One region of the Xenorhabdus aichiensis genome, then DNA from elsewhere that is predicted to be linked to it. Evidence: predicted binding sites of a transcription regulator. Region 1 holds the regulator's gene; the other holds the start of a gene.
The links. The regulator sigma-54, encoded in region 1, starts transcription at its own class of promoters, with help from an activator protein. The targets are predictions, from matches to a motif close to GTTGGCACANNTTTCGCTNT.

Region 1 (15,397 bases):
TCGGCAGCCAGAGTTCAAGATAGCTGCGAGTCTGGTAAATAAAATTGTGTACTTCTGTGTGGCGATCCAAAAAGGCAGCCACAGGACGATCCAAACCGGTCATTGGCCGCAGTTTAGGGTCCCAGTGTGGGTTCGGCAGGAAACGCACATCGAAAACATAATCGGCATCAATCGGAATGCCATGTTTAAAGCCGAAAGACTCAAACACCATCGTCAGTTCGCGTTCGCGTTTGCCCAGTAAACGTGTTCTGAGCATTTCTGCCAATTCATGCACGGACATTTCAGAGGTGTCGATGATCAAGTCTGCCCGTGAACGCAGGGGTTCCAGTAGGTCACTTTCTTGATCAATAGCGCTTTCCAGCGACAGATTTTTGCTTGATAGTGGATGCAGGCGACGCGTGTCACTGTAGCGGCGGATCAGGGTGTTGCGATCCGCATCAAGAAACAGCAATTGTGGCGAGAACGTGTCCGGCAGTTTCGTCAGAGCTTCTTCGAAAATTTCTGGCGACTCCGGCATATTTCTCACGTCTATGCTAACCGCCGCTGAAATAGCGCGTTCAGCCAGTGTGCCTGCCAGTTCCGGCAATAAGACCACTGGCAGGTTATCGACACAATAGAACCCCATATCTTCCAGCGCACGCAGGGCAACGGATTTACCGGAGCCGGAACGACCGCTGACTATCATCAGCACCATGAGATGACTCCCCTTTAATATCTCAGCGGTTCTAATGAACCGCTGCTGTTTTGTTGCTTCCCAATAATTTTAATCGCTATTTATTCAGTTATGATTTTATATAGCTCTTCGTCACTTTGTGCTGAACGCAGGCGGCGGCAGAGATTCTTATCTGCAAGACGCTTTGCAATCAATGATAGTGAATGTAAATGGGTCTGACACTGGTCAGACGGCACCAATAAAGCAAATAGCAAGTCAACAGGCTGATTATCGATGGCATCGAAGGCAATAGGCTGTTCCAGATTCAGAAACACGCCAACGGCATTGTGTGAGCACTCTTTATCCAGTTTGCCGTGAGGAATGGCAATCCCGTTGCCGATACCTGTGGTGCCCACTTTTTCGCGGGAAAGAATGGCCTCGAATACGGTATTTTCCGGTAATCCAAGCTGTTTTGATGCCAGTTCACTGATAATCTCTAAGGCGCGCTTTTTACTCGAACAAGGTACGTTGTTGCGTGTACATTCGGGCGAAAGCACCGAGCTTAGTGGTAAATCTGTTTCGTTGTTCATTTCTTTATTCACTTAGGGCCTGTAATACCGGATGCCTGACTGGAGGCACCCGGTATTGATGCACTGTTTATACTTATACCTTTCATCTGAAATCTATTGGGTATGTAGGTAGAACAGTGATGAGTTTATGACAGCCCCGTTGCCAGAAAGCTGTTAATGTTGTCTCAATTTACTTTTGTGTTTGGTCAATTGACGTGCCAGCTTATCTGCCAGCGCATCAATTGCCGCATACATGTCTTCATGCTCTGAGCTTGCATGCAACTCACCTCCATTGATATACACCGTGGCTTCAGCGATTTTCTGCACTTTTTCCACTCGGAGTATGACCTGAATGAGGTTAATTTTATCGAAATATTGATCCAGTTTGCCGCATTTTGTATTCACAATGTTGCGTAATGCATCGGTGATTTCAATATTGTGGCCTGTGACATTGAGTTGCATAGTGTTTTCCTTCTCTGTGTTGTTCAAACCAGTTTTTTGCGTTGGTTTGAAGGCGGGATGGATAACGACTCTCTATATTTTGCGACAGTTCGACGCGCTACTTGAATGCCTTGTTCGGCCAGTATGCTGGTCAATTTGCTGTCACTCAGTGGCTTGGCCGGGTTTTCTGCCGCGACCAGTTTTTTCACCAGTGCCCGTATCGCAGTAGAAGAGGCTTCACCTCCGCTATCGGTATTGACATGGCTGGAGAAAAAATATTTCAATTCAAAAATGCCCCGTGGGCTATACAGATATTTCTGTGTTGTCACACGGGAAATGGTGGATTCGTGCATTTCAACCTGATAGGCGATATCTGCCAGTACTAGCGGTTTCATGTGCTCTGCACCATATTCAAAAAAATCCTGTTGCCGCTCAACAATACAGCTGGCAACTTTCAATAATGTGTCATTACGGCTTTCGAGGCTTTTTATCAGCCACTTGGCCTCTTGCAGGTTATTGCGAATGAACAGACTGTCGCTTTCACTATGGGACTGTTGCCCCAACGCTGCGTAGTGTTGATTGATGCGCAGACGGGGGATGCTATCGGTATTCAGTTTGACTTGCCAGCTTTCATTTTCTTTATGAGCAAGCACATCAGGAATAACATACTCGGATTCACCTGTATTGACCACTAATCCGGGTTTGGGTTCCAATGATTGAATAATATCGATGGCTTCTTTCAGGGCGTTTTCCTTTAATTTGCTCTGACGTAACAAATTACGAAAGTCTCGATTGCCCAATAGTTCAAGGTATTTGCTGACAACCAGTTTGGCTTCGTTCAGGTAAGGTGTTTCTGTTGACAGCACTGAAAGTTGAATAAGCAGGCATTCACGTAAATCGCGGGCGGCAATACCAATCGGATCGAAATGCTGTATGCGTTTGAGTACGATTTCCACTTCTTCCAGCATCAGCTCATCATCGCCAATGCTGGCAAGGATCTCTTCGATTGAAACTGTCAGATAGCCGGAATCATCAATCGCATCAATGATGGAGGTGGCGATGGCAGAATCCGTTTCAGTAAACGGCGTCAATCCTGCCTGCCACATCAGATAGTCTTGCAGTGTTTGAGTGGTTTCACCCTGATAGACGGGAAAATCCTCAGCACTGTAATCGCTGTTTGTCCCCGAAGGGGTGCCAGCCGTGTAAATTTCATCCCAACTGGCATCCAATGGCAGTTCTTCCGGTATATCCTTCTGTTCAAGCGCTTCGCGGGTATCCATCACCTCAGTTGCCGCATCAGGGGATTCCTGACTGTCAATTTCCTCATGCAGATCATCCTGTTCAAGCAGTGGGTTAGCTTCCAAAGCCTGCTGAATCTCTTGTTGAAGCTCAAGCGTAGAAAGTTGCAACAAACGGATAGCTTGTTGGAGCTGTGGCGTCATCGCCAGTTGCTGACTGAGCCTGAGTTGCAAACTTTGCTTCATAGCGTTACCACTTTCTCCTGAATTTCTCTGGAATCTCTCCTGAATGACGCCTGACAGAATCAGGATTAAAGACGGAAACCCTCACCCAGATAAACGCGTTTGACCTGCTCGTTGTTGAGAATCTCTTCCGGGGAGCCGTGGGCAATCAACTGCCCTTGGCTGACGATATAGGCGCGTTCGCAGACATCCAGTGTTTCACGGACATTGTGGTCTGTAATCAGAACTCCCAGCCCATAGTCCCGCAGATGTTGAATGATCTTTTTGATATCGAGTACGGAGATGGGATCGACGCCAGCAAAAGGTTCATCCAGAAGAATGAATTTCGGGTTGGCGGCCAGAGCACGGGCAATTTCCACACGACGGCGTTCACCACCGGAAAGTGACTGTCCCAGATTGTCACGCAGATGGGCGATGTGAAACTCTTCCATCAATTCTTCTGCCCGCTCTTTTCGTTGTTCTTGTGTAATATCCTTGCGGATCTCCAAGACTGCCATCAAATTGTCAAATACGCTCAGACGACGGAAAATGGAAGGCTCTTGCGGTAAATAGCCTATCCCTCGGCGGGCGCGTTCATGTAGCGGCAGAAGGCTGATGTCTTCATCATCGATGGTGATGGTGCCAGTATCACGTGGCACAATGCCGACCACCATGTAGAAGGTCGTGGTTTTACCTGCACCATTGGGGCCAAGCAAACCCACGATTTCGCCTGATTTGACGGTCAGACTGACGTCCTCAACGACCCTGCGACCCTTATAAGCCTTTGCCAGATTTTCTGCGTTTAAAATTGCCATACGTCGTTATTTACTCTTGTTGTTAACACTGGAACCTTTTTCCTGTAGCTGGGAAGGCAACAGGACGGTAGTAACACGTTTACCTTTGTCACTAAAGGCTTCCATTTGCTGTGTTGGCACCAGATAGGTGATTTTATCGCCTTTGATGTTACTGTCGAGTTGTTCAAGATAGGCATTACCTGTCAGCGTCATCAGCTCTTTATCCATCTCATAGCGCATTTTTGAGGCATGCCCTTTGATGGGTTTGCCGTCATCTTGTAACTGATAGAAAGTCGCCGGATTACCGTAGGCTTCAATAACGGTTTTTTTCGCATCCCCTTCTGGGCGAGTGACAACGACTTTATCCGCATGAATGTCGATTGAGCCTTGTTTTACGCTAACATTATCCGTAAATGTGGCTACGTTCCCCGTTAAATCCAAAGATTGCCTGTCAGAATTAAGGGTAATGGGCTGTTTCGTATCTTCTTTCAATGCCAGTACGGGCAGGCTGACTGCAAACAGGGTACTGGCAATAACGGTATTACGGATTAGGTTGTTCATTTGGGATCTCATAGTGAGTCGTCACCTTTTCAATCAATTCAGCAGTTTTGTTTCGCAGATTGCCACGCATTTTCATGCCAACAGATTTCAGGCCGACACCAATCAGAGTGACTTGGTCGTCGGATAAGACATCTTGAGACACCAGATTGACGGTCGCATTTTCTGTCGTGATCCGTTGCAGTTGTGATGCATCGGTCAGGCTATCCAGCTGGACATAGCCGTACAGATAGAGCATGTTATCGTTGGTCAGCTTTGCTTTATTTGCGCGTACTGTCCATGTCGGTGTTTCGGCAGTGCTATTGGGGGCAAAGGTTGTCAATATGGGTTTGGTAAACCAAGTCAGTTTGGTTTCCGTATAGTTCTGTACATCATCTGCCACCAGTTTGTAAGCCAGCTTGCCCTCGGGATCATAGACAAAAGAAGTGGCTTCCTGTGTTTGATAAGTGGGATGCCCATCATCCACAATCGGCGATGAAGCGTTTTCATTTAAATTGGATAAGTTCCAGCCAATCAGCGCAAGCGCGATCAATGCCAGTGTTCCGATCAGCCAGGATTGAATTCTGCTCATTCTCTTTTCAATTTTAGTCTTATATTGATAACCCTTTGGCACCTTCCAGCTTATTCTGAGCGAAAAGCACCAAATCACAAAGTTCCCTGACTGCACCACGGCCACCTGCAATCCGAGTCACATAATCCGCTCTTGGCAGCAGCAGAGGATGGGCATCAGAAACCGCAGCAGATAACCCAACTTGTGCCATTACAGGCCAGTCGATAAGATCATCACCAATATAAGCGACTTGTTCTGGCTGTAACGTTAGTTTATCTAACAGTTCCTTATACGCCAAAACCTTATCACTCTGTCCTTGGTAAAGATGTGTAATACCCAGTGTTTGTGCGCGATCTTCCAGCAATTTAGCGTTACGGCCAGTAATGATAGCGACTTCAATACCTGAGGTAATCAGACAACGGATGCCGTAACCATCACGAACGTTAAAGGCTTTCAGTTCTTCACCCTGATTGCCCATATATATCAGGCCATCTGACATCACACCATCAACATCACAAATCAGTAGACGGATTTTACTGGCTTTTTCGATAATTTCTTCGTTGACTGGGCCATAACAGGTGTCCAGATACGTTTTTTGACTCATTCAGGAATTCTCTTAAGGTTTATACCACAGCTGCTTATACCATTGCCTGTGCTTTATACATACTCTAACCCTTCATCTTTCTCTGCTGGGTATATACCGACCTTATACTACCCCCGCCTGCAAGAGGTCGTGCATATGCAGTACGCCGAGCAATTTGTCACCGTCAGTGACCAGAAGGGAAGTGATGTGGCGTGACTGCATCAGGTTCAGGGCATCAACGGCCAGTGTATGGGGCTTGATGCGGACACCGCCGGCAGTCATAACATCAGAGATGTTTGCATGGTTTAAATCGGTTCCCATATCGAAAACACGGCGCAAATCCCCGTCAGTGAAAATCCCTTTGATCTGCATATCGTCATCGCAGATGACGGTCATTCCCAGTTTCTTGCGGGTGATTTCAACCAAGGCTTCACGTAGTGTCGCGGTATAAGGAACACGGGGAATATCATCGCCGGTGGTCATTAAATCACTGGTCAGTAATAGAAGTTTGCGTCCCAGTGTGCCGCCCGGATGGGAAAGGGCAAAATCTTCAGCGGTAAAGCCACGGGCCTGTAAGAGCGCAACGGCCAGAGCATCCCCCATGACAAGTGTCGCCGTCGTGCTGGTGGTGGGCGCCAGCCCAAGCGGGCAGGCTTCCTGTGGCGTTTTGATGCACAGATGGATATCGGCAGCTTTCCCCATGCTACTGTTTGGGTTGTTTGTCATGCAGATGAGTGGAACTTTTTGCCGCTTGAGGACGGGGATCAGGGCAAGGATTTCATTGGATTCACCGGAATTGGAGATTGTCAGCACGAGGTCTTTTGACGTCACCATACCGAGATCGCCGTGGCTGGCTTCACCGGGGTGGACAAAGAAAGAGGGCGTACCCGTACTGGCAAATGTGGCGGCAATTTTCCGTCCAATATGACCGGATTTGCCCATCCCCATGACAATGACTTTTCCTTCACAGCTAAACATCAACTCACAGGCCCGGCTGAAATCTTCATTAATGTATTGTTCCAGTTCTGCCAATCCGTCGAGTTCGACCTGTAATACTTTTTTACCTGCTTGTTGAAAATCGATCTTAGACATTTTTACTTCCCACGTCATCGGCAATTAATCAGTACCGTAATAATTAGAAACAAAAAGTACGACAAAATAAGCGATAAAACAGCCCAGTAACAGGACGCCGTTTAATCGGTTCAATCGATGCTTTCTCCCCAGACAGAATATCGTGAATAACACACTGGCAGCCATCATGACCCAGAAGTCTCGGGAAAAGGCCTGAGGTGAAATGGCGCTGGGTGAAAGTATACCGGGGATACCCAATACGAGGGTGATGTTGAAAACATTTGAGCCGATGATATTGCCCATCGCCATATCATTCTCGCCTTTAATGGCCGCCGCAATCGAAGTGGCAAGTTCAGGCAGGCTGGTTCCTACCGCCAGAATTGTCAGGCCAATAATCAGCTCACTGATGCCATAAATACGTGCAACCACAGCCGCATTGTCAATCACCATGCGGGTAGAAATGGGGAGGATAATCAATCCTAAAACAACCCAGAGAAGTGCGATGCCTTTGTTGCCTTCGACGGGTAATTCTGCATCTCGTTCCTGTGTATAGCTGTCTAGGCCATCGTCTTGGGAAATCGTTGTCATTTTGATCATTAGGGAGATAAAGAACAAGGCGGTGAGTAATAGGACGATACCATCTAGGCGGCTCAGGTAGTTGTCGGCCAGAATATAGCCTACAAATGCAGTAATCAGCAACATCAGCGGCAACTCCCGCCGCAGGATATCTGATTTCACCGTGATCGGTCGAATGAGTGATGCAGCGCCAGTAATCAGTAGCAGATTGGTAATATTGGAACCAATGGCATTGCCTACAGCCATGTTCGGTAGCCCATCTTGAGCGGCTGTGATAGACACCATCAATTCTGGCAGTGAAGTTCCGATTCCCATGATTGTCAAACCGACGATATAGGGGGGTATTTTCAGTGAGCGGGCAAAAACCGCAGCACCATATACTAATCTATCAGAGCCATACACCAGTAAAATCAACCCGGTAATGAGCAGGGCAATAGTCAGAAACATGGGGTGTTCCTTAAATAAAATTTATTCCGAACATAATGCTAATAATGGTTGATTTTTAAACATGAAATGTTTATTCAGCTAGACTTATATATTCTGACGGTCAAGCGGTAAAAAGTAAAATTTGTCATAACTTTGCTAACGCAAATTTGGCAATTTTTTTGTAGTATGCATGACTGATTATTTAAAAACAGTAAGAAACAAGTTTTATTAACGGTTAGGGGCTATCAAATAATGAGTCAACAAACAGCAAATCTTATTGAGATCTGCGGCATGTATTTCACTCGTGGTCAACGCCCGATTTTTTCTGATATTAATCTGACCGTTCCAAAAGGAAAAGTGACTGCCATCATGGGGCCTTCAGGCATAGGGAAAACTACCCTGCTGCGCCTGATTGGTGGGCAGATCCGCCCTGAACGCGGCGAGATCTGGTTTGATGGCGATAATATTCCGGCATTGTCCCGCCAACGTCTCTATGCTGCCCGTAAGAAAATGAGCATGTTATTTCAGTCAGGTGCGCTGTTTACGGATCTGAATGTCTTTGACAATGTCGCCTTTCCTTTGCGTGAGCATACTCAATTGCCCGAGGAGTTGATTCACACCACGGTGATGATGAAATTGGAGGCCGTCGGGCTGCGTGGGGCTGCGCACTTGATGCCATCGGAATTGTCTGGCGGCATGGCTAGGCGGGCTGCATTGGCGAGGGCGATAGCACTCGATCCCGATCTCATTATGTTCGATGAACCTTTTGTTGGTCAGGACCCTATCACGATGGGCATTCTCGTCAAATTAATTGATGAGCTTAACCATGCGCTCGGTGTCACCTGTGTTGTGGTTTCCCACGATGTACCTGAAGTATTGAGTATTGCTGATTATGCTTACATTGTGGCTGAGAAGACGGTCATTGCAGAAGGTACACCGGAGCAGTTAAGAATGAATCAGGATCATCGGGTACGGCAATTCCTTGATGGCATTGCTGATGGGCCGGTGCCTTTCCGTTTCCCTGCGGGGGATTACAAAACTGAGTTATTAGGATAATGGAATGTTGATGTTAACACGGGCACTGGCTGCGCTGGGCAAACGAGCGATCGAGGTTGCGGCCTCATTCGGCCGTGCTGGCTTTATGCTTTTCAGTGCAATCATTGGTAAGCCAGAACCCGCCAAACAATGGAAATTATTATGTCAGCAGCTGTATAGCGTCGGTGTTCAGTCACTGCTGATCATCGTGGTTTCCGGTTTGTTTATCGGTATGGTTCTGAGTTTACAGGGCTATCTGGTTTTAACGACATTCAGTGCTGAGGGTAGCCTGGGCATGATGGTGGCTTTGTCACTGCTGCGTGAATTGGGGCCAGTCGTCACGGCGCTGTTGTTTGCGGGTCGGGCGGGTTCAGCTTTGACCGCAGAAATTGGTTTGATGAAAGCCACGGAGCAGATTTCCAGCTTGGAAATGATGGCGATTGATCCGCTGCGTCGGGTAATTGCTCCGCGTTTTTGGGCTGGTTTTATCAGTATGCCTTTACTGTCGCTGATCTTTGTCGCCGTTGGAATCATCGGAGGCGCGATAGTAGGTGTGGATTGGAAAGGCATTGATGCTGGTTTTTTCTGGTCTTCGATGCAATCGGCGGTGGATTGGCAAAAAGACTTGCTTAACTGTTTTCTTAAGAGCGTAGCTTTTGCCATTACGGTCACATGGATTGCACTGTTCAATGGTTATGATGCTATCCCAACATCAGAAGGGATCAGCAGGGCGACGACGCGCACAGTAGTTCATGCGTCTTTGGCAGTATTGGGTTTGGATTTTGTGCTGACAGCACTGATGTTTGGGAACTAAATCGATGCAAAACAAGAAAAATGAAATTTGGGTTGGGTGTTTTGTCTTGATTGCACTGGTTGCAATCGTCTTTTTATGTTTGAAAGTAGCTGATGTTCGGTCATTTGGTAGCCAGACAACCTATCGCGTATCTGCTGCATTTGACAATATTGGTGGACTGAAAGTGCGTTCACCCGTAAAAATTGGTGGGGTTGTGATTGGTCGTGTAGAGCGAATCTGGCTGGATCAAAAAACCTATACTCCACAGGTTGAACTGGATCTTTTTACTCAGTACGACAATATTCCAAGTACCAGCTCGCTTTCTATTCGGACATCAGGGCTATTGGGCGAGCAATATGTTGCAATGAATGTGGGTTTTTATGACCCTGATATGGGGGTATCCATGTTGAAAGGGGGAGATCGTATTGAGGACACTAAATCTGCAATGGTGCTTGAAGATTTGATCGGTCAGTTCTTATATAAAAGCGGTGACGGTGGTCAGGCAAAATCTGATTCAGCTCCGGCACATTAATCTGCAATCCACGGCTTAGGAGAGATAGCATTTATGTTTAAGCGATTACTTATGGTTGCGCTGTTGGTGGTTGCACCATTGGCCAGCGCAGTTGATCAAACCAACCCTTACGCATTGATGAAAGATGCAGCAGAAAAAACCTTCACCCGTTTGAAGAATGATCAGCCTCAAGTTCAGGCAAACCCAGAAGTTCTGCGTCAGATTGTGCGTGAAGAACTGTTGCCTTATGTGCAGGTAAAATATGCAGGGGCACTGGTTCTTGGAACTTACTACGGGCAGGCGACGCCTGAACAGCGCGAAGCCTATTTCAAGGCGTTTGAATCTTATTTAGAGCAGGCATATGGTCAGGCTCTGGCGATGTATCATGGCCAGAACTACCAGATTGCGCCAGAACAGCCATTGGAGGGCAAGACGATAGCGGCTATCCGGGTCACTATTACTGATGAAAATGGTCAGCCGCCTGTTCGCTTGGATTTCCAGTGGCGTAAAAATAGCAAGACAGGTTACTGGCAGGCTTATGACATGATTGCGGAAGGCGTAAGCATGATCACGACCAAGCAGAATGAATGGGCAGATATCCTGCGCCAGAAAGGGATTGATGCTCTGACAGAACAGTTGAAAATCAGCGCGAAAACGCCAATCACTTTAGAAAAGAAAAAGTGACATGAAAAACCGGGAAATAAGCCAAACGTCTGATGACGGAAAGATAAGTTGGGAACAAACGGGAAGTACACTATTTCTTCACGGTACACTGGATCGTGACAGTTTACTTCCGCTTTGGCAGCAAAAAGACAGCGTTCTGGCTGAGATCAAAAATATTGATGTTTCTCGGCTTGAGCATGTGGACTCCACGGGGCTGGCGTTGTTTGTCCGCCTAAAAGGAGACATGCAGCAACGTGGCAAACGGTTAACATTTTCTGGCATAAGTGAACGCCTGGAGACACTGATAGCACTTTATGGCCTGCAAAGTCTCTTTGATGCTGATATGCCTGACATGTAATTCCCTTTTCCCATAATTATCGCCCTTGTAAGTCATCCTCTTACAAGGGCGTTTTTCTTGGTTTAAGAGTCGTCTGGTTTCCATTAGGATAGGCGACTATTATTATTTTTAACGACGAGTGTGAGCAAATTATGGATACTAATGAAATTAAAGAAGTGCTGATGAAAGCACTGGCACTTGATGACGCTATTGTTAGCGGTGATGGCAGCCATTTTCAGGTAATTGCCGTTGGCGAGTTTTTTGATGGCCTGAGCCGTGTCAAACAACAGCAGGCTGTTTACGCCCCTCTGATGGAATACATTGCTGATAATCGTATTCATGCCGTGTCGATTAAGACTTATACACCTGCAAAGTGGCAGCGTGACCGCAAACTTCAGGGATTTTGAGGTTGTTTGCCTCGCCGCGAACAGCACACTTTGAATTGAACAAGAGAATTAAGATGGATAAATTTCGAGTGAAAGGGCCTACCTGCTTATCGGGTGAGGTTACTATTTCCGGGGCAAAAAATGCCGCATTACCCATTCTGTTCGCAGCGCTGCTGGCGGAAGAGCCAGTTGAATTACAGAATGTACCTGAATTAAAAGATATTGATACCACCATCAAACTACTCAACCGCTTGGGAACCAAAGTAAAACGCAATGGCTCTGTTTTTGTTGATGCCAGTAACGTTAACGAATACTGCGCACCTTATGAACTGGTCAAAACGATGCGGGCTTCCATTTGGGCCTTGGGGCCGCTGGTCGCGCGTTTCGGTCAAGGGCAGGTATCACTGCCGGGTGGCTGTGCCATTGGCGCTCGCCCTGTTGATCTGCACATTTCTGGGCTGGAACAGCTCGGTGCGAAAATTGTTCTCAATGAAGGTTACGTCAAGGCTTCCGTCGATGGTCGCTTGAAAGGTGCCAGTATTGTCATGGATAAAGTCAGTGTGGGTGCGACTGTCACCATCATGACCGCAGCGACACTGGCGGAAGGGACAACCATCATTGAAAACGCAGCTCGTGAGCCTGAAATCGAAGATACTGCCGATTTTCTGAATACACTGGGCGCGAAAATTACCGGGGCAGGCACCGATCGCATTGTGATTGAAGGTGTAGAACGTCTGGGAGGTGGTGTTTATCGTGTGCTACCTGATCGTATCGAAACAGGAACGTTCCTTGTCGCTGGTGCTATTTCCCGTGGCAAGGTGATTTGTCGTAATGCCAAGCCGGATACATTGGATGCTGTTTTGTCCAAACTGCGTGAAGCTGGGGCAGACATTCAGGTGGGAGAGGATTGGATTAGCCTTGATATGCACGGTAAGCGACCAAAGGCGGTTACATTCCGCACAGCCCCGCATCCGGGCTTCCCGACGGATATGCAGGCCCAATTCAGCTTGTTGAACATGGTTGCCGAAGGTGTTGGCATGATCACTGAAACTATCTTTGAAAATCGCTTCATGCACATTCCGGAGTTGATTCGCATGGGCGCACGTGCAGAAATCGAGAGTAATACGGTGGTTTGTCACGGTGTTGAAAATTTATCTGGCGCTCAGGTTATGGCGACTGATTTGCGTGCTTCTGCGAGCTTGGTATTGGCTGGCTGTATTGCTGAAGGCACCACGGTAGTCGATCGTATTTATCATATTGACCGAGGCTACGAGCATATCGAAGATAAACTGCGTGGTTTAGGTGCGAATATCGAGCGTATTAAGTCGACTGATTAAATTGAACTCATATCATCCTTCGCCCGAACTGGGCGAAGGATTGAATAAGCGAAAAGCAGCGGAGTTGTCGGCTATACTCTTCATCTTGCAAGCTGCCGCAGGCGTTAAATGCTAAATTCTTCAGCCTTCAAATTCTTCAACCATAACCTTGAAGGTGAGAGATTGACCATCACGTAGCACGGTGATGGGAACCATACTGCCAGGGCGGATATCAGTGACTTGATCCATCGTCTCTGCCGGAGAAATCGCGGGTTGGTGATTGAAATTAGTAATGATATCTCCCACTTTGATCCCCACTTTTTGAGCCGGGCTTCTCGGTGCAACTTCAAAAACCCGCAACCCCGGCATTTGGTTGATATTGCTGTCTGACGAGCGAATACGGGGCAAATCTTGGACTGTGATACCAATATATCCCCTGATGACCCGCCCATCGCGGATGAGTTTATGCATGATTTTCGTGGCAAGTTCAGTAGGAATGGCAAACCCCAAGCCTTCAGGCGTGACACCAAATTCTGACTTATCAAACGTCAGCGTATTGATCCCGACTAATTCCCCCAGCGTATTGACCAGTGCACCGCCGGAGCTTCCCTGATTAATTGAAGCATCTGTTTGCAGAAAATTCTGGCGGCGTGTAGGGCTGAGGCTAACACGCCCTGTCGCACTGATAATACCTTGAGTGATGGTTTGCCCTAAATTGTAAGGATTGCCGATTGCCAGCACGATATCTCCTACATGGGCAACTCGATTGTGATTGATCGGGATCACGGGGAGATTTTTACCATTGACCTTTAAGACAGCCAGATCGGTTGGCGCATCCGAGCCGGCCAGCAGCGCCTCATAGAATCGACCATCTTGTAATGCAACAATAATAGAGTCGGCTTTATTGATGACATGTTTGTTAGTGAGGATATAGCCCTGTTCATTCATGATGACGCCAGAACCCAAAGGGCGAAGTTCCCGGCCTTCATGAGAAAAACTACCCAGATTACTGCTGTAGATATTGACAACAGCGGGAGCCGCTCGACGAACTCCTTGATTGAAACTGTATGGTTTGCCGTTGCGACTATTGTCACTCAGGAGATGTTTTAACCCATTGGGGCGTAGTGAAGGTATGGTAACCAATAAGATTGCAGCAATGAGTAGTCCTATCGATATGGAGCGCAATAACTTGATCAGCATGGCATTATTCAGTAATAAATAAGTGAAAGAAGCATAGCATAGAAGCGAACAGACACAGCTTATGCTGTGTCTGTCAGTAATACTAGATCGCGTTTTTTATCTTCAATTAATTACGCAGTAACAAGTAGATATTATCATCACCACGTAAAATGTTCAGGGCAATAACAGGTGGTTTTACCTCAAGCAGTTTACGCAGCTCGCTGATATTCCGAATTCGCTCGTTATTGGCTCCTATAATCAAATCATCATTCTGTAAGCCAGACATTGCAGCAGGTGAATTCTGGGTAATTTTATCTACTTTTACACCTTGTGTGTTTTTCACTGTGCTGTTGCTCAGAATTGCACCTTGCAGGGCAACGCTCAAGTTTTCAGCCTTGGTTTCTTGAGATACATTATTTTCTAGTGTTACGGTCACTTCCATTGGCCTTCCTTTACGCAGAAGGCCAATTTTGATTGCTTTACCAGGAGCGGTTGTACCAACCTTCGCACGCAATTCAGCGAAGCTGGTGATTTTTTTGCCGTCAACGGAGACCAGTACATCCCCTGGCTTGATGTCAGCTTTAGCCGCAGCCGATTTAGGAATGACTTCGCTGACGAATGCACCTTGTTGAGCATCAACGTTGAGTGCCTTGGCGACATCTGCTGTCATCTCGGTTCCCTTGATACCGAGTAGGCCGCGTTTGACTTCACCGTGGGCAATGAGTTGGTCTGCAAGGTTGCTGGCCATGTTACTTGGGATGGCAAAACCAATGCCGATGTTACCGCCGCCGGGAGCGAGGATCGCAGTGTTAATGCCGATCAATTCCCCTTTCAGGTTGATCAATGCTCCACCTGAGTTACCTCGGTTGATGGAGGCATCGGTCTGGATGAAGTTTTCCAAACCTTCCAGATTCAGACCACTGCGGCCAAGGGCAGAGATGATCCCCGATGTTACGGTCTGCCCCAGCCCGAATGGGTTGCCGATGGCGACGGAATAATCCCCTACACGCAGTTGATCAGAATCGGCGAATTTAATGGCTGTCAGGTTCTTGGCATCTTGCAGCTGTAAAAGTGCAATGTCAGTCTGTAGGTCACGCCCGATGAGTTTTGCGGAATATTCACGGCCATCGTTTAATTGAACCCGGATTTTATTAGCTTTCTCGATAACATGGCTATTGGTCAGCACATACCCTTTATTGGCATTGATAATAACCCCAGAGCCTAATCCTTTGAATGGACGGCTTCTTTGCTCCTGTGGAGGAAAACCTGGCCCAAAGAAAAATTGAAAGTCTTCTGGTAGCTGAAGCTGCTGCTGATTTTGAACTTCTGTGCCTGAGACATGCACAGTCACTACGGAAGGAAGAACTTTCTCCAGCATTGGTGCGAGGCTCGGTAATTCCTGAGAAGCCACTGCGGCAGGTAAAGCTGCGTTACCTACCATTGGAACTGAAGCCAAAGATAATCCAATACTGATCGCAAGTGCGCTGAGCAATGTGT
Region 2 (15,397 bases), on a different contig from region 1:
GATGTGTGTTTTCCATTTTTGGCTGTTCCTAATCTATCTACTCAAGGTGTTGATGGAAGAAAAATTAAGGTTACCGCAAAAGTTCAAGACATATACGGTAATTCTTTACCTAACATTTCCATATTTGTATCTGATTCTATTTCTGGAAATTTAAAGAATGTGAAAATTTATGGTTCAGACAAAAATAAAGAAATTACCCCAGTAAAACAAGATGGTAGAGAAGGATTCTCTATAGAAACGGATAAATGTGGGGATATATTATTTTTTATTCACCCACATCAATCTCTTCCTGTTGTTTTAAACTTATATACAAATATAGTCGACTCAACAAGGTTAATGCCTGCTAAACATAAAATCTTTATCGTTAATAATTCTCTGGACAGCATGAAAATAAAGTTTGATATGCCTGAAATAATTAATTTTTGGGGGGAGTATCTAAAATCAGATGGGAGTGCTAAATTTGAAATTGATATTCCACACTACCCTGGAAAAACACTAGGTGATTACATTCTATTTTTTGTAAATGGAGAATATACGAAATATTTTATTCGAGTAGATAATAATAATGATTCAAGCACCTCAACTGAAATTCCATATGATATTTTCACGAAAAATGTATACTCTAATTTCTTCTATGTTATCATCAGAGGTTTTGGAAATATATTAGAGGAAAAATCTGTTTCATTACCTTTAACTTATAAAGGAGGTGTTATATATAAACCAGTTCCAGTAGTAGAAAGAAATTATGCTGCATGTATCGTATATACCAGCCTTGGTACTGAATCAGATGCTATAATCCCAAATGATAGTTCAATTAATTATGCTGCAATAATGCAATACCCAAATGGCCAGAAAAAAGGATTATATGTTGAAATATTAGGTACTCAAGACCCTAATAGAGAAAAAGATAAAGTCCCATTAAATATTCCTGTAACTTTGAAGTTATATCTAAACTCAATAGATAAGAGTTATGCTAAAATTTATCCAGGAAAAATAAAGGTACAGCCTTCAGGTAGGACATCCGCTGTTATTCATATTCCATTCGATGATGTTAAAGATGTTAAACTATATCAAGATGGTGGAGTAGGTTATATTTACTTTGACTATACATTTTATGACGGCAATGATCAATATGGAGAAATTTGGTCGGCAGAAATTGAAACTGATGATGACTAATGATAATTTCTGGCCTTAACAAAACAATTCATCGGTGTGGTTGTGATAATTGGCAATATTATTATCACAACGAAATAAAATGGGATTATAGATAAAACATATTGCTATCACTCTCTTTGTAACATTGTTTTTTTGTAATTACGACCTTAGTATTAATACTATTAAATCACCATTTGACGTAAAATACACTGTAATTATGAAGTTTTAAAAAATTTCATAATGGTGATTATCATAAGATGATATAGATCTATTACTATAGTAATAGATACATTAGTGATAACTATTTTTCATTATACAATGGGTTATAGATAATTTAGATTAATTGTAACAAACCTACTATGTTATTAACTCATTTAATAAATATAGATTTGCATTAAATTTAAATTTAAATTTTTGTCATTTTATTTTTTAATATATAAATAATAGAGGGAAATATGGTTAATACTGCTAAAGATATCGTGAATCTAAAATCATTAATATTACACATTGATTCTCCTTTTATATCTATTTCTCAATCATCCAATAATAATACAGATGAAATATATACTAAAGTAACAGCAACTATCAGGGATATACATGGAAAGCCCTTAGGTGGAAAAAAGATATTTATTTCTGATAGTTCTAATTCCAATTTAAAAAAAATTAAAATATATGAGTCTAATAACAGAACAGAAATTACAACTGTATCTGAAAAAAACTATGAAGGTTTTTTTGTAAAAGCAGATAAGCAAGGTAATGTTTTATTTTTCATACATCCTATAAAATCAGAGAATTTAATACTTAAATTGTTTTCTCAAATATTAGGAGACACAAAACCAATTCCAGCAGATCATGCAATATATATTGTTGATCATACATTAGATGAAATTCCTGAAAAGTATCCAGAACCAGAAATACTCAACTTTATTGAAGGAGATCTAATATCAGATGGGGAAAGTAAATTTTTAGTCAGGATTCCAGAGTATGACAATGTTCAGGATGGAGATTACATACTATTTATCGTTAATAATAAATATACTGGTAATGTCATTCAAATTTCAGGTAAAAGTTATTTAAGTAAATTTTTTCCATTACCTTATGACATTTTTGAGAAAGAAAAAGATCATTTTTCCTATTTTAGCTATATTGTCATCAGAGCCCTAGGAGATATAACTAAATATAAATCTAGACCATTGACTTTGACTTACAAAGGAAATCAACAAAATCAACCCTGGGCAGATGTTATCAGGATATACGATACTTGCCAAGTGTATTCTAGTTATGGGATTTTTCCTGACAGCATTGTATATGATACTGTTGATGATAATACGATATCTCAATACAAAAAAACTAATGATCTCGCAGGATTATTTGTACAAATAACTGGTACCAATGATCCTAATGACAGCACAAAAGTGGCTCTAGGCTCAGAAGTAACTTTAAATTTATATATTAATTCAAAAACCGGAGTTATTCATTGGTCTCGTACACGCATAATGCCATATGCAGCAGGAAATGCTGGAAAAAATGTAGAATTAATATTTCCAATACCACATGATTTATTGAAAGATCGGGAGTCTTATGAAGATAGATCAAGTATGATTTATTTTGACTATCAAGTTGGGAAAGACACCGATCTTAATGTAACATATGGAAACATTTGGCAAGCGACAATTGACACTGATATATACTCTTAAAAAACATCATTAATACTAGATACAGGGTATGAGAAAATTATATTAATATAGTTTTAAATTATTTTACATAAACTGATATATATTCATACTCTGATTATAAAAATTGATCTAAGATAATGTCCTCATGTCAATATAAGCTATTACATGAATAAAAATAAACATGGTGGTTAATATGCCCAGTAATATGCAACTTTCTCTTCCTAGCGGCTCTAGTGTTATCATAGGCCAACAATTAGCTATTACAGTTACTTTAACATCTGATACATCTATATCTCCTGAGACAGACTTCTATTTAAGTAATAATACAGCTATCATATATATAGACTCCTCTAATATAAAATTGGGTAATGGATTAGGATTGTTTATTGTTAACTTACAAGTATCACCGGAAGTCAATGATGGTGATACTATTACTTTTGATATAGGTTCATCAGATGATAACTTCCCCACAATACCCATCCAATACACAGCCAGGACTCTAGATCATAATTCTTTAATTTTAAAATGGGATTCACATTACATACAGGTTCCGCATAATAAAAATATTCCCCCAAAGGGGAAATTTGTCCGAGCTACAGCATTCGTTAAAGACGAAAATCAAAAATCAATACCTAATCTTTCTGTTGTAATCTCTGCCAACTCTATTTTCAGTTTGGAAAAGGTTAATTTTTATAAATCTGATAATATAAATAAAATAAATGTTTTATCATTTAATAATGATAATGAAATGATCTTAAATACAGATAAAAAAGGACGTTTAATTTTACATGTATACCCTAAAGAATCTCAAGCACTGATTCTTAGTTTGTACACTGAAGTATATGGTGTATCCGGGCAAATAGAATCAGAAGGGGGATTGCAAATTCTTGATAAGAATACACCGGATGATAATGATAAACTGGCAGCTCCAAGAATAGATGGGTTTAATGGAGGTGAATTAAATAATGAAGGACAAACAACATTTCTTGTCAAAGTAGAAAAATATAATGATTGTAGAAGAGGTGATGTCATTCATTTTTCAGTCAATGGAAAATATAATGATTATTATTATACTGTTGAAGATATTAACAATCTTGGAGATTATAAAATACCACTTCCCTATTCTATGTTTCCCATAGATATGACTATTGAATTCGCCTATACCGTTTCCCATAACAATAGCAATATTTTATATTCAAAATCATTAGAATTAACATACTCAGGAGAACCCTGGCCAGCTCCAACTTATTATGATAAATGTGTGGTTTACTCTAGTTTTGGACATGATGACCAAAATAATATTATACAAGAATTTCCCACCACAGAATGCATTGGGTTTAATGAAAATAATGTTGTCAACTGCTATAATATATCTAATTATTATAAAAATAAACATAGCGAGGGGTTATTTGTCCTAATTACAGGAACGAACGATCCTGATGATAAAACCAAACCACCATTAGGAAGCAAAATATATTTAAAACTGAATATCACTGCAAATTATCGCAGTCCTCATAAAACTTACCCTGGAAAAATACCTGAAACACCAGGGCCAGATGGTAAAACCGCTGTCGGAGTAATCAGTATTCCATATAATATTCTTAATGGCTGTGGTCAATATGAAGATTGTCATGCAGGACTTATTCAATTTGATTACCAAGCCACAAGTGACAATGGAACCATCCAAGCAAAATCTTGGAAAGGAAGAATTAGTACAGCTAATGAAGGTACACCGCCTGAATGTTAAATACAATGACATCACCATATAATATATAAATGTGATAATTATTATTCATTAGATAATCATGATATTTTTATTTACATTATTATTTCTTATCTGAACTTAAAACTTTACTTTCTTTTGTATAACTTATATTAATTAAAGGAATGAATTATGATTAATGAAGATGCATTACTGGCTGCACCCATTATCTCTGGAGTTAAAGATGGTGTTTTAGATAAATCTAAAATAGATGATTATATTTCATTGTACGTCCCTAAATACGAAGGAATAAGTAACAAAGACACTATTATTCTTAATTTTGTTAAAGAGTTTAACTATGAAGTTTCAGACCCTCATGGTTTAGCTGATCCTATCTTGGTCGGAAAAATTCACAAAAACGATGTTCCAGCTCAGGAATATGTAGCCTCCTATACTCGTAAACAATACTTTGGTAATGTTGAATACTCGGAACCTTTATATGTAAAAGTTATTAATGGTACATCTTCTCAGCCATCAGACAAAGAACCCTTTATCGTTATGGGTGCTCGTTATGCTGACCTTGCTGTAGCTAATGGGCTTAAAGCACCACAGCGGCTGACTGCTTGGACTAAAGAGGGTAATCCACATCCAGTAACATGGACTTATATAGGTGGAACACCATCATTCACTTCTCCTTTTTCACATATTAATTCCCCATTTTTCTATGATTCTGCTCCGTGGCTCCCCATTTCAGTTCAAGACGAACAAGGTAACAAGCTCAAAATAAACCCAATCAATGTGTTTGGTAATGGTGGTACGCTAGGTCTTCCAAAGGCAGATTTTAACGATCCAATGGAAGAGCAATATCCCTCTGCTTTTGCTGTGCTGCTCAATGACAACACCATGGTCGGTTGGGGAGGAACCTTCGGTAATTCCTATATTCAACCTGGAGTTAAAACCATTACTACAAATGGCCCCTCTTATGCTGGGCTTAATGTGGGTTCAGGTACATTATGGTATCACGGTGATTCTAATAGCTCTAACCTCCCTACTGGTTCCTTTGATGATGTGGGAGCAGGTGGAAATAGCTTTTTTGCTGTCTCGGAAGCTAACCAGCAGATGGAAGCCTGGGGAACAATGGCTGGTATTTATACTTATCCTGGAGATGGGAAGAATGTTTTTGTAGGAAATAGTTTGGCTATTACTATATATAATCCCGGTACGGAACAGATAAAAAGTTGGTGGAGTTCATCAATGGAGAACTGGAATATAGAGCCGCGTTATTCTTCTATTTCGAAACCACGTTACATTACATCAATGTCAACAAGGGGATTCGCCGTTATAGACGAAAGTGGTGATCTTTCTACTTGGGGTGATTTGAGTGTATTTGGCGACTTTAATCCCCCACATCAAGATTTTATACAAGCTGCTTCAATTACTCCCTTTATTAATCACCTTGGGGGGCCAATAGGTAATCACGCAGTTCACCGTGATGGTACATTATATAGTTGGTCGACCACAGGCTACAGCTTCGATGGCGACTCATTTAGTAATGGAGTAGATATAGCAACCACTAAACAAAAATTTCTTATGCCAGGAGGCACCCCTCCACATGGCAAAGTATATTGGGCTGGAGTGCAGAATTATAACGACGGCCCAGTGTACGAGGAATTTGTAGCTCTCAAGGATGTGGTTCAAATAACTTGCTCAGCTAATGCATCTGCGGCATTACGTCAAGATGGTACCGTATTAACCTGGCAAAATGCTGAACCTAGTAGCGTTAACTTTATACCCCAACCTGAAATAAAGAATGTAAGGGCCATCTACGCAACAGGGACAGCATTTCTTGCTCTGACAGCAGATAACAAAGTCCATACCTGGGGTGGCTCTGATGGTGGTGGAGATAGTAATGAAATACAAGCACTATTACAGGGTAAGCTGACCTACTATATGGATTAAGATGATATCTGATACCAGAATAATAGTTAGTTCACTCTAAACCAGAAGGCGCAATCAACGTTGATGTTATATGACAGGTTGCGCCTTATTGCTTACATATATTGATCAAACGCTCAACTGCATCATTAGGGTGTAATTCTGTTTTCTCCACTCCCCGATTTGGGGCAAGTATATTTAAAAACTATCCTCTTTCCCCGTGATTTTTTAGTCACCAAATAACAATATATTGATATTAAATAATTTCTTAATGTTGGCACACTTTTCGCTTTTCTCTATGCAACACCGGTTTTATAAAAATTGATCATCCAGAAATGCCCCTTTAAGATAAAATGACATCCTTCTTGCATCGTTCTATCAGGCTGACGTAACCCAGGAGAATTCAGTATGTCCATTAAGCAGATTTTATCCATGATTGAAGAACATCAGGTGAAGTTTATTGGCTTACGTTTTACCGATACCAAAGGTAAAGAGCAACATATCACCATCCCAGCCTACCAGATTGATGAAGACTTCTTTGAAGATGGAAAAATGTATCATTTCGCCTGCCTTTGAGGTCATTTTCAGATATTCTTGTCAGATTGAGTAATAATATATTCGCCTGAATTTCCTGTCTGACGCCTTTCTCAGTATGTGAATGAAAATCCTCAATATCTAATATTGATTTGGAAATTTTATATAACTCATCTATATTCCATCGTTTATGATACTTAGCATGACTTGATAGAGCATTTAATAACTGATGTAACCACGTTCTAAAATAACGACGGGATTTTCTCCCAGATGGATACAATATCTTTATTATTTGACTGTCACTTCTAAAGGGTTAGAGGTATCTATAGCCTAATGGCTTCCTTAATCGAATGCCATTGTCCGGCGTACAACCCCGTAATAATAAAAATCATCAACCAGATTTTGACAGGTGGTTGCATGTGGTGCCTTCCTTTATTTTAAGGGAGAGAGGAAAACCTGATTCAGGTGAATAGTAACTTGGTCTGACACACAATTTGATAACTACCAAAGTAAACTTGAACGAAGACACATTATCAGTAACCAGGCAAGCCGCATAGCGGCTTGCCTATAATTCAATATACAATTAAATATTATATTTTATGCAAATCAACACATTGTATGCCACGCTTAAAGATATTCACATCATCCGGCTACCAGATACAAATGTTGCATATATAGAAATTGCTATAATACTGATACATGTACCACATAAATTAGAACGAGTTGCACACCCACTACCCAAATAATGAGTTTCAAGCACAATTATATTGGCTGCGGGTAGTAATAAACATCAGGTGCTTAGCTCCCTGACTTAAACGAAACACAGGTTATTTAGGAATTCCTCTTATGAGAATATACAGATACGCTGTATTGCCAATAGCCCTTAAAGTGGCTTTATTTTTTCCTGGAATGAGCGTTAATGCAATAGCGGCCTCACCATGTAAAACCACAATTTCCGAAGATAGGACAGAACCCTGTAATCTCTCAAATGGCGAAAATCTTACTATCGATAAAGGCGTATCAATTGATATCCCCCTAGGGCCGCCAGAACAATCATATAAATATGGTCTGAAATACAATGCTGTCAATGTCGGCGGTAGCAATAATATGGCTCCGGTTACTTCCGTCGATCACATTGAAAATAACGGAATTTTGAAAGGAGAAAGTGGAGTCACAGTAACTTACAGTGGTTCTGTTGAAAAGCTGCTTAATCATGGAACCATAAGTGGAGTGAACGGAGCCATATGGGTTTCTGGTCATATGAAGATGCTGGATAACTATGGCTCAATCAAATCCATAGGTGATGATCCTAAGAAGTTACTTAATTCAATAATGATCCAGCAGGCGTTTGACTCAATTAATAATGGTCAATACGGACGAGTAAATACCATCCTGAATCAGAAGGAAGGATCGATTTATGGGATATCTGTTACAACGGCAGTACTTGAGACTCTTGATAATTATGGAATATTGTCTCAGAGGAGTATTTCCAACCATACTCACTCAACGTTTACTATCGAATCTGGCAGTAATGCCGGCACTTTCAATAATTATGGAATAGTGACTGGATCCAAAGCCATTGTTATTAACAAAGGAGGTTATCTCGAAAACCTCAATAATCAGTTTGGGAGCAAAGGAATAACTGCCGATGAGGATGCCATTCAGGTCACTGGGCAAGGCATGGCTTCATTGGATGTGAATTCCCCGATCAGGCCGTCCAAAATTAAACAGATTACCAACGCTTCCTCCATACGTGGAAAGCGAAATGGTATTTATATCGACGATAAAGGTGTTATTGATACCATCACGAATCTGGATACAGGCGTGATACAAGGGGATCAACATGCTCTATATAATGCTGGCACAATTACTAATGGTATTCACAATTTCGGTTCGATCACTGGCAATGTCGAGCTTGAAAGCGCCAGCCTTTATCTGTATGGCCCGAAGGCAATCCTTAAAGGCGATGTCTCTGGAACGAAAGATTCCGTTGTTACGATTGGGGGTAACCGCTCTACTGCGGAAAATCTAGACCTGACATACACCCACGACATGAATGTCGGAATTGTTAAGATATTATCGGGAAGTAAGTTACGTTTAGGCGACGGACATACATCGGGAAAGATTTCCAACAATATAGATAATGAGGGAGATCTTTATTTCAACCGTAGCGATAATACGACAATTTCCGCTTTAAATAACAGTGGTAGAGTCGTGGTTGGCGGAGATAACAACGCTGTAGGGCGTATGCTGACGATTACGCGTGATTATAGTGGTAATAACGGTACGGTGGTTTTATCGACTGTATTGGGAGGTGATAACTCAAAGACTGACAGACTTGTGCTGAAGGGCAGCACATCGGGTACAACTCATCTCGTGATCAACAATGTCGGTGGAACGGGTGCACCAACAGATAAAGGTATCAAAGTTGTTGATATGCAAGGTGCATCGGGCGGAAATTTTCGTTTGGTTGGTGACTATAGTTATAAGGGTGATCCAACTATTGTAGCGGGTGCTTATGCCTACCGTCTTTATAAGAATGGCACCGACAATTCAGATGAAAACTGGTATCTGCGCTCATCGTCGGGCGGTTCAAAACCCGCATACCAGGCAGGCGTTAGCGTTTACGAGGCTTATGGACGCATGTTGCAGATTCTGAATGCACCAGAGTCCTTGCGTGACCGAACCGGAGGACGTAAGGATCGGGTGCTTGGCATAGGTGAGTTCAGAAGCCCCGCTGGCGAAGACAGCACAGACGATAGTACAAGCCAGATACCCAATGGGGTATGGGGGCGAATGACCGCCACTTACGGTAAATTGTCGCCACGTGTCTCTACATCCGACGCGGATGCAACCACCTATAATATGTTCCGTGCTCAAGTTGGCATGGACAAACGTTTTTATGAAAATAACCAAGGTTCAGTCACGGGCGGTATTTTCCTGCAATATTCGAATATTGATGCAAATGCCGGCTCTGTGCATGGTGAAGGTAACATTCGTGCAAATGGTTATACGCTGGGTACGACAAGTACGTGGTACGGCAAGAACAAGTTTTATTTGGATGGCCTAGCCCAGATGACCTACTTTGACAATGACCTGAATTCAAAGACTGCTGGCCGGTCTTTGGGAAATGGTAAATCCGCGCTAGGGTATGCATTGAGTCTGGAAGCAGGACAAGAGTTTGACTTAAATCAGGCATGGTCATTGACCCCACAAGCACAACTCGTGTTCTCTTCCATAAATATGAATGGATTTCATGATCCGTTTGGAGCCAAAATCCATTTTGACCGAAGCGAAAGTCTGAAATTTCGCGTAGGCACGACGATAGACTATCGTCAAAAAGCCACACATTTATATGGTTTTTTCAATATTAATCAGGAGGTTTTGGGGCGTAATGACTTGACTAACGTCGCCGATGTTGCCTTTATCAGTGGCAATGACCGAACTTGGGGGGACGGGGGGGCGGGAGGTTCCTATAGTTGGGATAATGGAAAATCTTTCGTCTATGGTCAGGCCTCAGCCAACACCAGCCTGAATAATTTTGCAGACAGCTACGAGTTGAAGGCCAAAATCGGCATAAAGACGACATGGTGATTCAGTCAGTACCTGCCTCTGGAATTAACAGAAAACCGTGGGAATGATGTCCCACGGTGAGAGTTTTCAAAGCTTTTATATGAGCAAGAGAAATGTCTCTGGTTAAGGTCATATAAGTTCTCAGTTTATCGCGTATCTGATAATACATTGATTTTACAATCTTTACGGCTGTAGTACTAAGCATAAAAATGGCTCTTTGAAGCCGCACAGATTTTTAGGTACATCAGGCGCAGAACCCATCGAGGCGCAGGCAGCCTTGCCTATAATGACGCCGGATAGATTTATGCAAGCCAGCCATACATCAAAATGAGTATTGCAAAAACGGAGGTAACCATAGATTTTATACTCTCACACATCAGTCAAAATGGTCTGCACTTCCCTTATTTTTCACCATAATGGTGCAAATTTGTTTTTTTGCCCACCAATTTCACTAACTTAGTGCAATTTTACTTAAAACTTGACTGTGATCTCTTCGGTTTTTACCCACCAACCCACTCATCTGCTGATCTTAAAGACTTTTAAAAAGTTGGCACGCTTTTCGCAGTACTCATAAGTATCAATTTTATAAGCATTGACCCTATACAGAGACACATCATCAGCCCATTAGATAACGCCGCATGTTCCTTGCTCCGTATTATCAGGCTGATGTCAACCAGGAGAACTCAGTATGTCCGTTGAACATGTTTTGTCCATGATTGAAGAACATCAGGTGAAGTTTATTGACTTACGTTTTACTGATACCAAAGGTAAAGAACAACATATCACCATTCCTGCCCACCAGATTGATGAAGACTTCTTCGAAGATGGCAAAATGTTTGACGGTTCATCTATCGGTGGCTGGAAAGGGATCAATGAATCCGACATGGTGTTAATGCCAGATCCAACGACCGCAATGCGAGATCCTTTCTTTGGTGATGCCACACTGATCCTGCGCTGTGACATCCTGGAACCCGGCACCATGCAAGGTTATAGCCGTGATCCGCGTTCTATTGCCAAACGTGCGGAAGATTTCCTGCGTGCAAGCGATATTGCTGATACGGTCCTGTTTGGGCCAGAGCCTGAGTTTTTCCTGTTCGATGACATTCGTTTCGGCAGTTCCATTTCGGGTAGTTATTACCATATTGATGATGTTGAAGCCGCATGGAACAGTGGAACACGCTATGAAGGCGGTAACAAAGGCCACCGTCCGGGCATCAAAGGCGGTTATTTTCCGGTTCCTCCCGTGGACTCCTCTCAGGATCTGCGTTCAGCCATGTGTCTGACAATGGAAAAAATGGGGCTGGTGGTTGAAGCTCACCACCATGAAGTGGCGACCGCAGGCCAGAATGAAATCGCGACCCGCTTTAATACTATGACCAAAAAAGCGGATGAAACCCAGATTTACAAATATGTGGTGCACAATGTGGCCCATTCATTCGGTAAGACCGCAACGTTTATGCCAAAACCGCTGGTAGGCGATAACGGCTCTGGTATGCACTGCCACATGTCGCTGTCCAAAAATGGCACCAACCTGTTCGCAGGTGATAAATATGGTGGCCTGTCCGAACTGGCGCTTTACTACATCGGCGGCGTAATCAAACATGCCCGTGCATTGAATGCCTTTACCAACCCAACCACCAACTCGTACAAACGTCTGGTACCGGGTTTTGAAGCACCAGTGATGCTGGCTTACTCAGCCCGTAACCGCTCTGCTTCCATCCGCATTCCGGTTGTGGCAAGCGCCAAAGCCCGCCGTATTGAAGTGCGTTTCCCTGATCCGGCCGCAAACCCTTATCTGTCCTTCTCTGCCCTGCTGATGGCAGGTCTTGATGGCATCATCAACAAAATCCACCCTGGCGATGCGATGGACAAAAATCTCTATGACCTACCAGCAGAAGAAGCTCAAGAGATCCCAACCGTAGCCTCTTCTCTGGATGACGCGTTAGCCGCTCTGGATGCAGACCGGGAATTCCTGACACGTGGTGGTGTTTTCACTGATGATGCCATTGATGCTTATATCAAATTACTGCATGGTGAAATCGAACGCGTACGCATGACGCCACATCCGCTGGAATTTGAACTGTATTACAGTGTGTAATGCCTGATGGCATTACAACTTTCCTTTTTTGTTGCCGTGAAACTTTTGGCCCATCTTCGGATGGGTCCTTTTCCCGCACGTTTGCGACGGCAGATGACACTTGATGAACAAATCACAGACTGAACGGAGAGACTGCTCGATTTATGTCTGAATAAGGTACAATGCACCAAAAAAGTGCAAAGGTTGGATGACGATGGTTGATTTTCCCAAAGCAGAACACATACTCGACTCACTGATTAACAGTGTCTTGGTACTGGATAACGATTTGATTATCCGCTATGCCAATCATTCCGCCATGCAACTACTGGCACAAAGTACGCGTAAATTATTCGGCACTCCCCTTCCGGTACTATTCAGCTATCTCTCACTGGACACAGAATTGATGCGTTCCAGTTTGATCAGGGGTCATGGTTTTACCGATAACGAAGTGATATTGGTGATCAATAATCACTCTCATGTGATGTCGCTCAGTGCCCAACCCATTTCCGAACAGTTTATTCTGCTGGAACTCGCTCCTATGGATAGCCAGCGTCGTTTAAGCCAAGAGCAGATACAACAGGCACAGCAGGCGGCTGCGCGGGAATTGGTTCGGGGGCTGGCGCATGAAATAAAAAATCCCCTTGGCGGGCTGCGGGGAGCGGCTCAACTGCTCGCAAAAGCATTGCCCAATCCCGCCTTGCGGGAATATACCCAAGTGATTATTGAGCAGGCTGACAGGCTGCGCGCCCTCGTTGATCGATTGCTGGGGCCACAGCATCCGGGAACCCGGATCAGCCAGAGCATCCACCATGTGGTTGAACGAGTCTATCAGTTGGTATCACTGGAAATGCCCGCTAATGTCACTTTGATCAAGGATTATGATCCCAGCCTGCCAGAACTGGCGCATTATCCTGATCAAATTGAACAAGTTTTACTGAATATGACCCGCAATGCACTACAGGCCTTGGGGGAGAAAGGCGGAACGATCACCCTGCGAACCCGAACCGCGTTCCAAATCACCTTACATGGTGAACGCTATCGTCTGGTAGCCAGAATTGATATTGAAGACAACGGCCCGGGCATTCCTCCCAACATTCAGGATACGCTATTTTATCCCATGGTCAGTGGGCATGAAGGAGGAACTGGACTTGGGTTATCCATCGCCCGTAACCTTATCGATCAACACGCTGGCAAAATCGAATTCACCAGTTGGCCGGGTCACACGGAATTTTCCATTTACCTGCCTATCAAGAAATAACCGAGCAAGAAATAGGGGAGAATAATGCAACGAGGAAAAGTCTGGATCGTTGATGATGACAGTTCTATCCGCTGGGTACTTGAACGGGCGCTGAGTGGCGCAGATCTGGAGTGCATCAGTTTTGAAAATGCCGATTCCGTGCTGACGGCACTCTCACAGGACTGCCCAGAAGTTCTGCTGTCGGATATCCGCATGCCGGGTTTGGATGGCCTGAATCTGCTTAATCAGATAAAACAGAGCCATCCACAGCTTCCCGTCATTATCATGACGGCCCATTCCGATCTGGATGCTGCCGTCAGTGCCTATCAACAAGGCGCATTCGATTATCTGCCAAAACCCTTCGATATTGATGAAACTGTCGCATTGGTTGAGCGAGCATTGAGTCATTACCGCGAACAACATCAATCATCGCGCAATCCGCAAGTAGCAGCCTCTGTTTCTGAGATGATTGGGGAAGCCCCCTCCATGCAGGAGGTATACCGGATTATCGGCCGGCTTTCTCGTTCCTCCATCAGTGTCTTAATCAATGGTGAATCGGGAACGGGAAAAGAGTTGGTCGCCCACGCGCTGCACCGCCACAGCCCACGAGCTTCATCCCCTTTTATTGCCTTGAATATGGCGGCGATCCCGAAAGACTTGATTGAATCAGAACTGTTTGGTCATGAAAAAGGCGCTTTTACGGGCGCCAATCAAGTCCGACACGGGCGTTTCGAGCAAGCTAATGGCGGCTCGCTATTCCTAGATGAAATTGGCGATATGCCGCTGGATATCCAGACTCGCTTACTGCGAGTTCTGGCGGAAGGGCAGTTTTATCGGGTGGGTGGCTATGCACCGGTAAAAGTTGATGTGCGCATTATTGCCGCCACCCACCAGAACCTTGAACAGCGGGTGACGGAAGGTAAGTTCCGCGAAGATCTCTACCATCGCCTGAATGTGATTCGTGTTCAATTACCCCCTTTGCGGGATCGCGTGGAAGATATTCCCCGTCTGGCCCACCATTTTCTGCAACAGACTGCCAAAGAATTAGGCGTTGAGGCCAAGGTGCTGCATCCCGATACCGAAATCGCCCTGATGCGTCTGTCATGGTCGGGGAATGTCCGCCAATTGGAGAATGTCTGCCGCTGGCTGACAGTGATGGCAGCCAGCAAAGAAGTGCTGGTACAGGATTTGCCTGCCGATCTGATTGAGAGCCCTACAACGGAACAAATCGGCAATCTTCCCTCCTCCCGTTCTGCACTGCCTGAACACTGGCCGCGACAATTGGCTGAGTGGGCACAGAACGCCTTAAAAGAGGGACGCACTGATCTCCTTTCCGATGCTTTGCCGTTGCTGGAGCGTACCTTACTCAATTGTGCGTTGGAATATACAAACGGCCATAAACAAGAAGCCGCACGTTTGCTGGGATGGGGAAGGAATACGATTACCCGGAAATTGAAGGAGTTGGGGATCGAGTAATTATTAATTTACTGGCTCAAATCAGACCGTTT

Region 2: a site for sigma-54 is predicted at 11,122-11,141, ahead of glnA (glutamate--ammonia ligase). Genes of this name have one in related genera too.

What each region holds. Positions count from the first base shown of each region.
Region 1 is NZ_JAQRFO010000038.1:24,221-39,617, reverse strand. It holds gene rapZ (RNase adapter RapZ) at 1-694, opposite strand, end outside; gene ptsN (PTS IIA-like nitrogen regulatory protein PtsN) at 775-1,242, opposite strand; gene hpf (ribosome hibernation promoting factor) at 1,396-1,683, opposite strand; gene rpoN (RNA polymerase factor sigma-54) at 1,707-3,146, opposite strand; gene lptB (LPS export ABC transporter ATP-binding protein) at 3,212-3,937, opposite strand; gene lptA (lipopolysaccharide ABC transporter substrate-binding protein LptA) at 3,944-4,477, opposite strand; gene lptC (LPS export ABC transporter periplasmic protein LptC) at 4,458-5,045, opposite strand; gene kdsC (3-deoxy-manno-octulosonate-8-phosphatase KdsC) at 5,065-5,628, opposite strand; gene kdsD (arabinose-5-phosphate isomerase KdsD) at 5,731-6,699, opposite strand; gene PSI22_RS15555 (calcium/sodium antiporter) at 6,724-7,701, opposite strand; gene mlaF (phospholipid ABC transporter ATP-binding protein MlaF) at 7,933-8,736, shown strand; gene mlaE (lipid asymmetry maintenance ABC transporter permease subunit MlaE) at 8,747-9,529, shown strand; gene mlaD (outer membrane lipid asymmetry maintenance protein MlaD) at 9,534-10,040, shown strand; gene mlaC (phospholipid-binding protein MlaC) at 10,074-10,703, shown strand; gene mlaB (lipid asymmetry maintenance protein MlaB) at 10,705-11,040, shown strand; gene ibaG (BolA family iron metabolism protein IbaG) at 11,172-11,426, shown strand; gene murA (UDP-N-acetylglucosamine 1-carboxyvinyltransferase) at 11,480-12,742, shown strand; gene degS (outer membrane-stress sensor serine endopeptidase DegS) at 12,863-13,921, opposite strand; gene degQ (serine endoprotease DegQ) at 14,028-15,397, opposite strand, start outside.
Region 2 is NZ_JAQRFO010000004.1:76,013-91,409, reverse strand. It holds gene PSI22_RS03415 (hypothetical protein) at 1-1,176, shown strand, start outside; gene PSI22_RS03410 (hypothetical protein) at 1,611-2,852, shown strand; gene PSI22_RS03405 (hypothetical protein) at 3,025-4,578, shown strand; gene PSI22_RS03400 (RCC1 domain-containing protein) at 4,726-6,492, shown strand; partial or broken gene PSI22_RS03395 (glutamine synthetase beta-grasp domain-containing protein) at 6,877-7,026, shown strand; gene PSI22_RS03390 (autotransporter family protein) at 7,849-10,596, shown strand; gene glnA (glutamate--ammonia ligase) at 11,264-12,673, shown strand; gene glnL (nitrogen regulation protein NR(II)) at 12,867-13,910, shown strand; gene glnG (nitrogen regulation protein NR(I)) at 13,935-15,365, shown strand.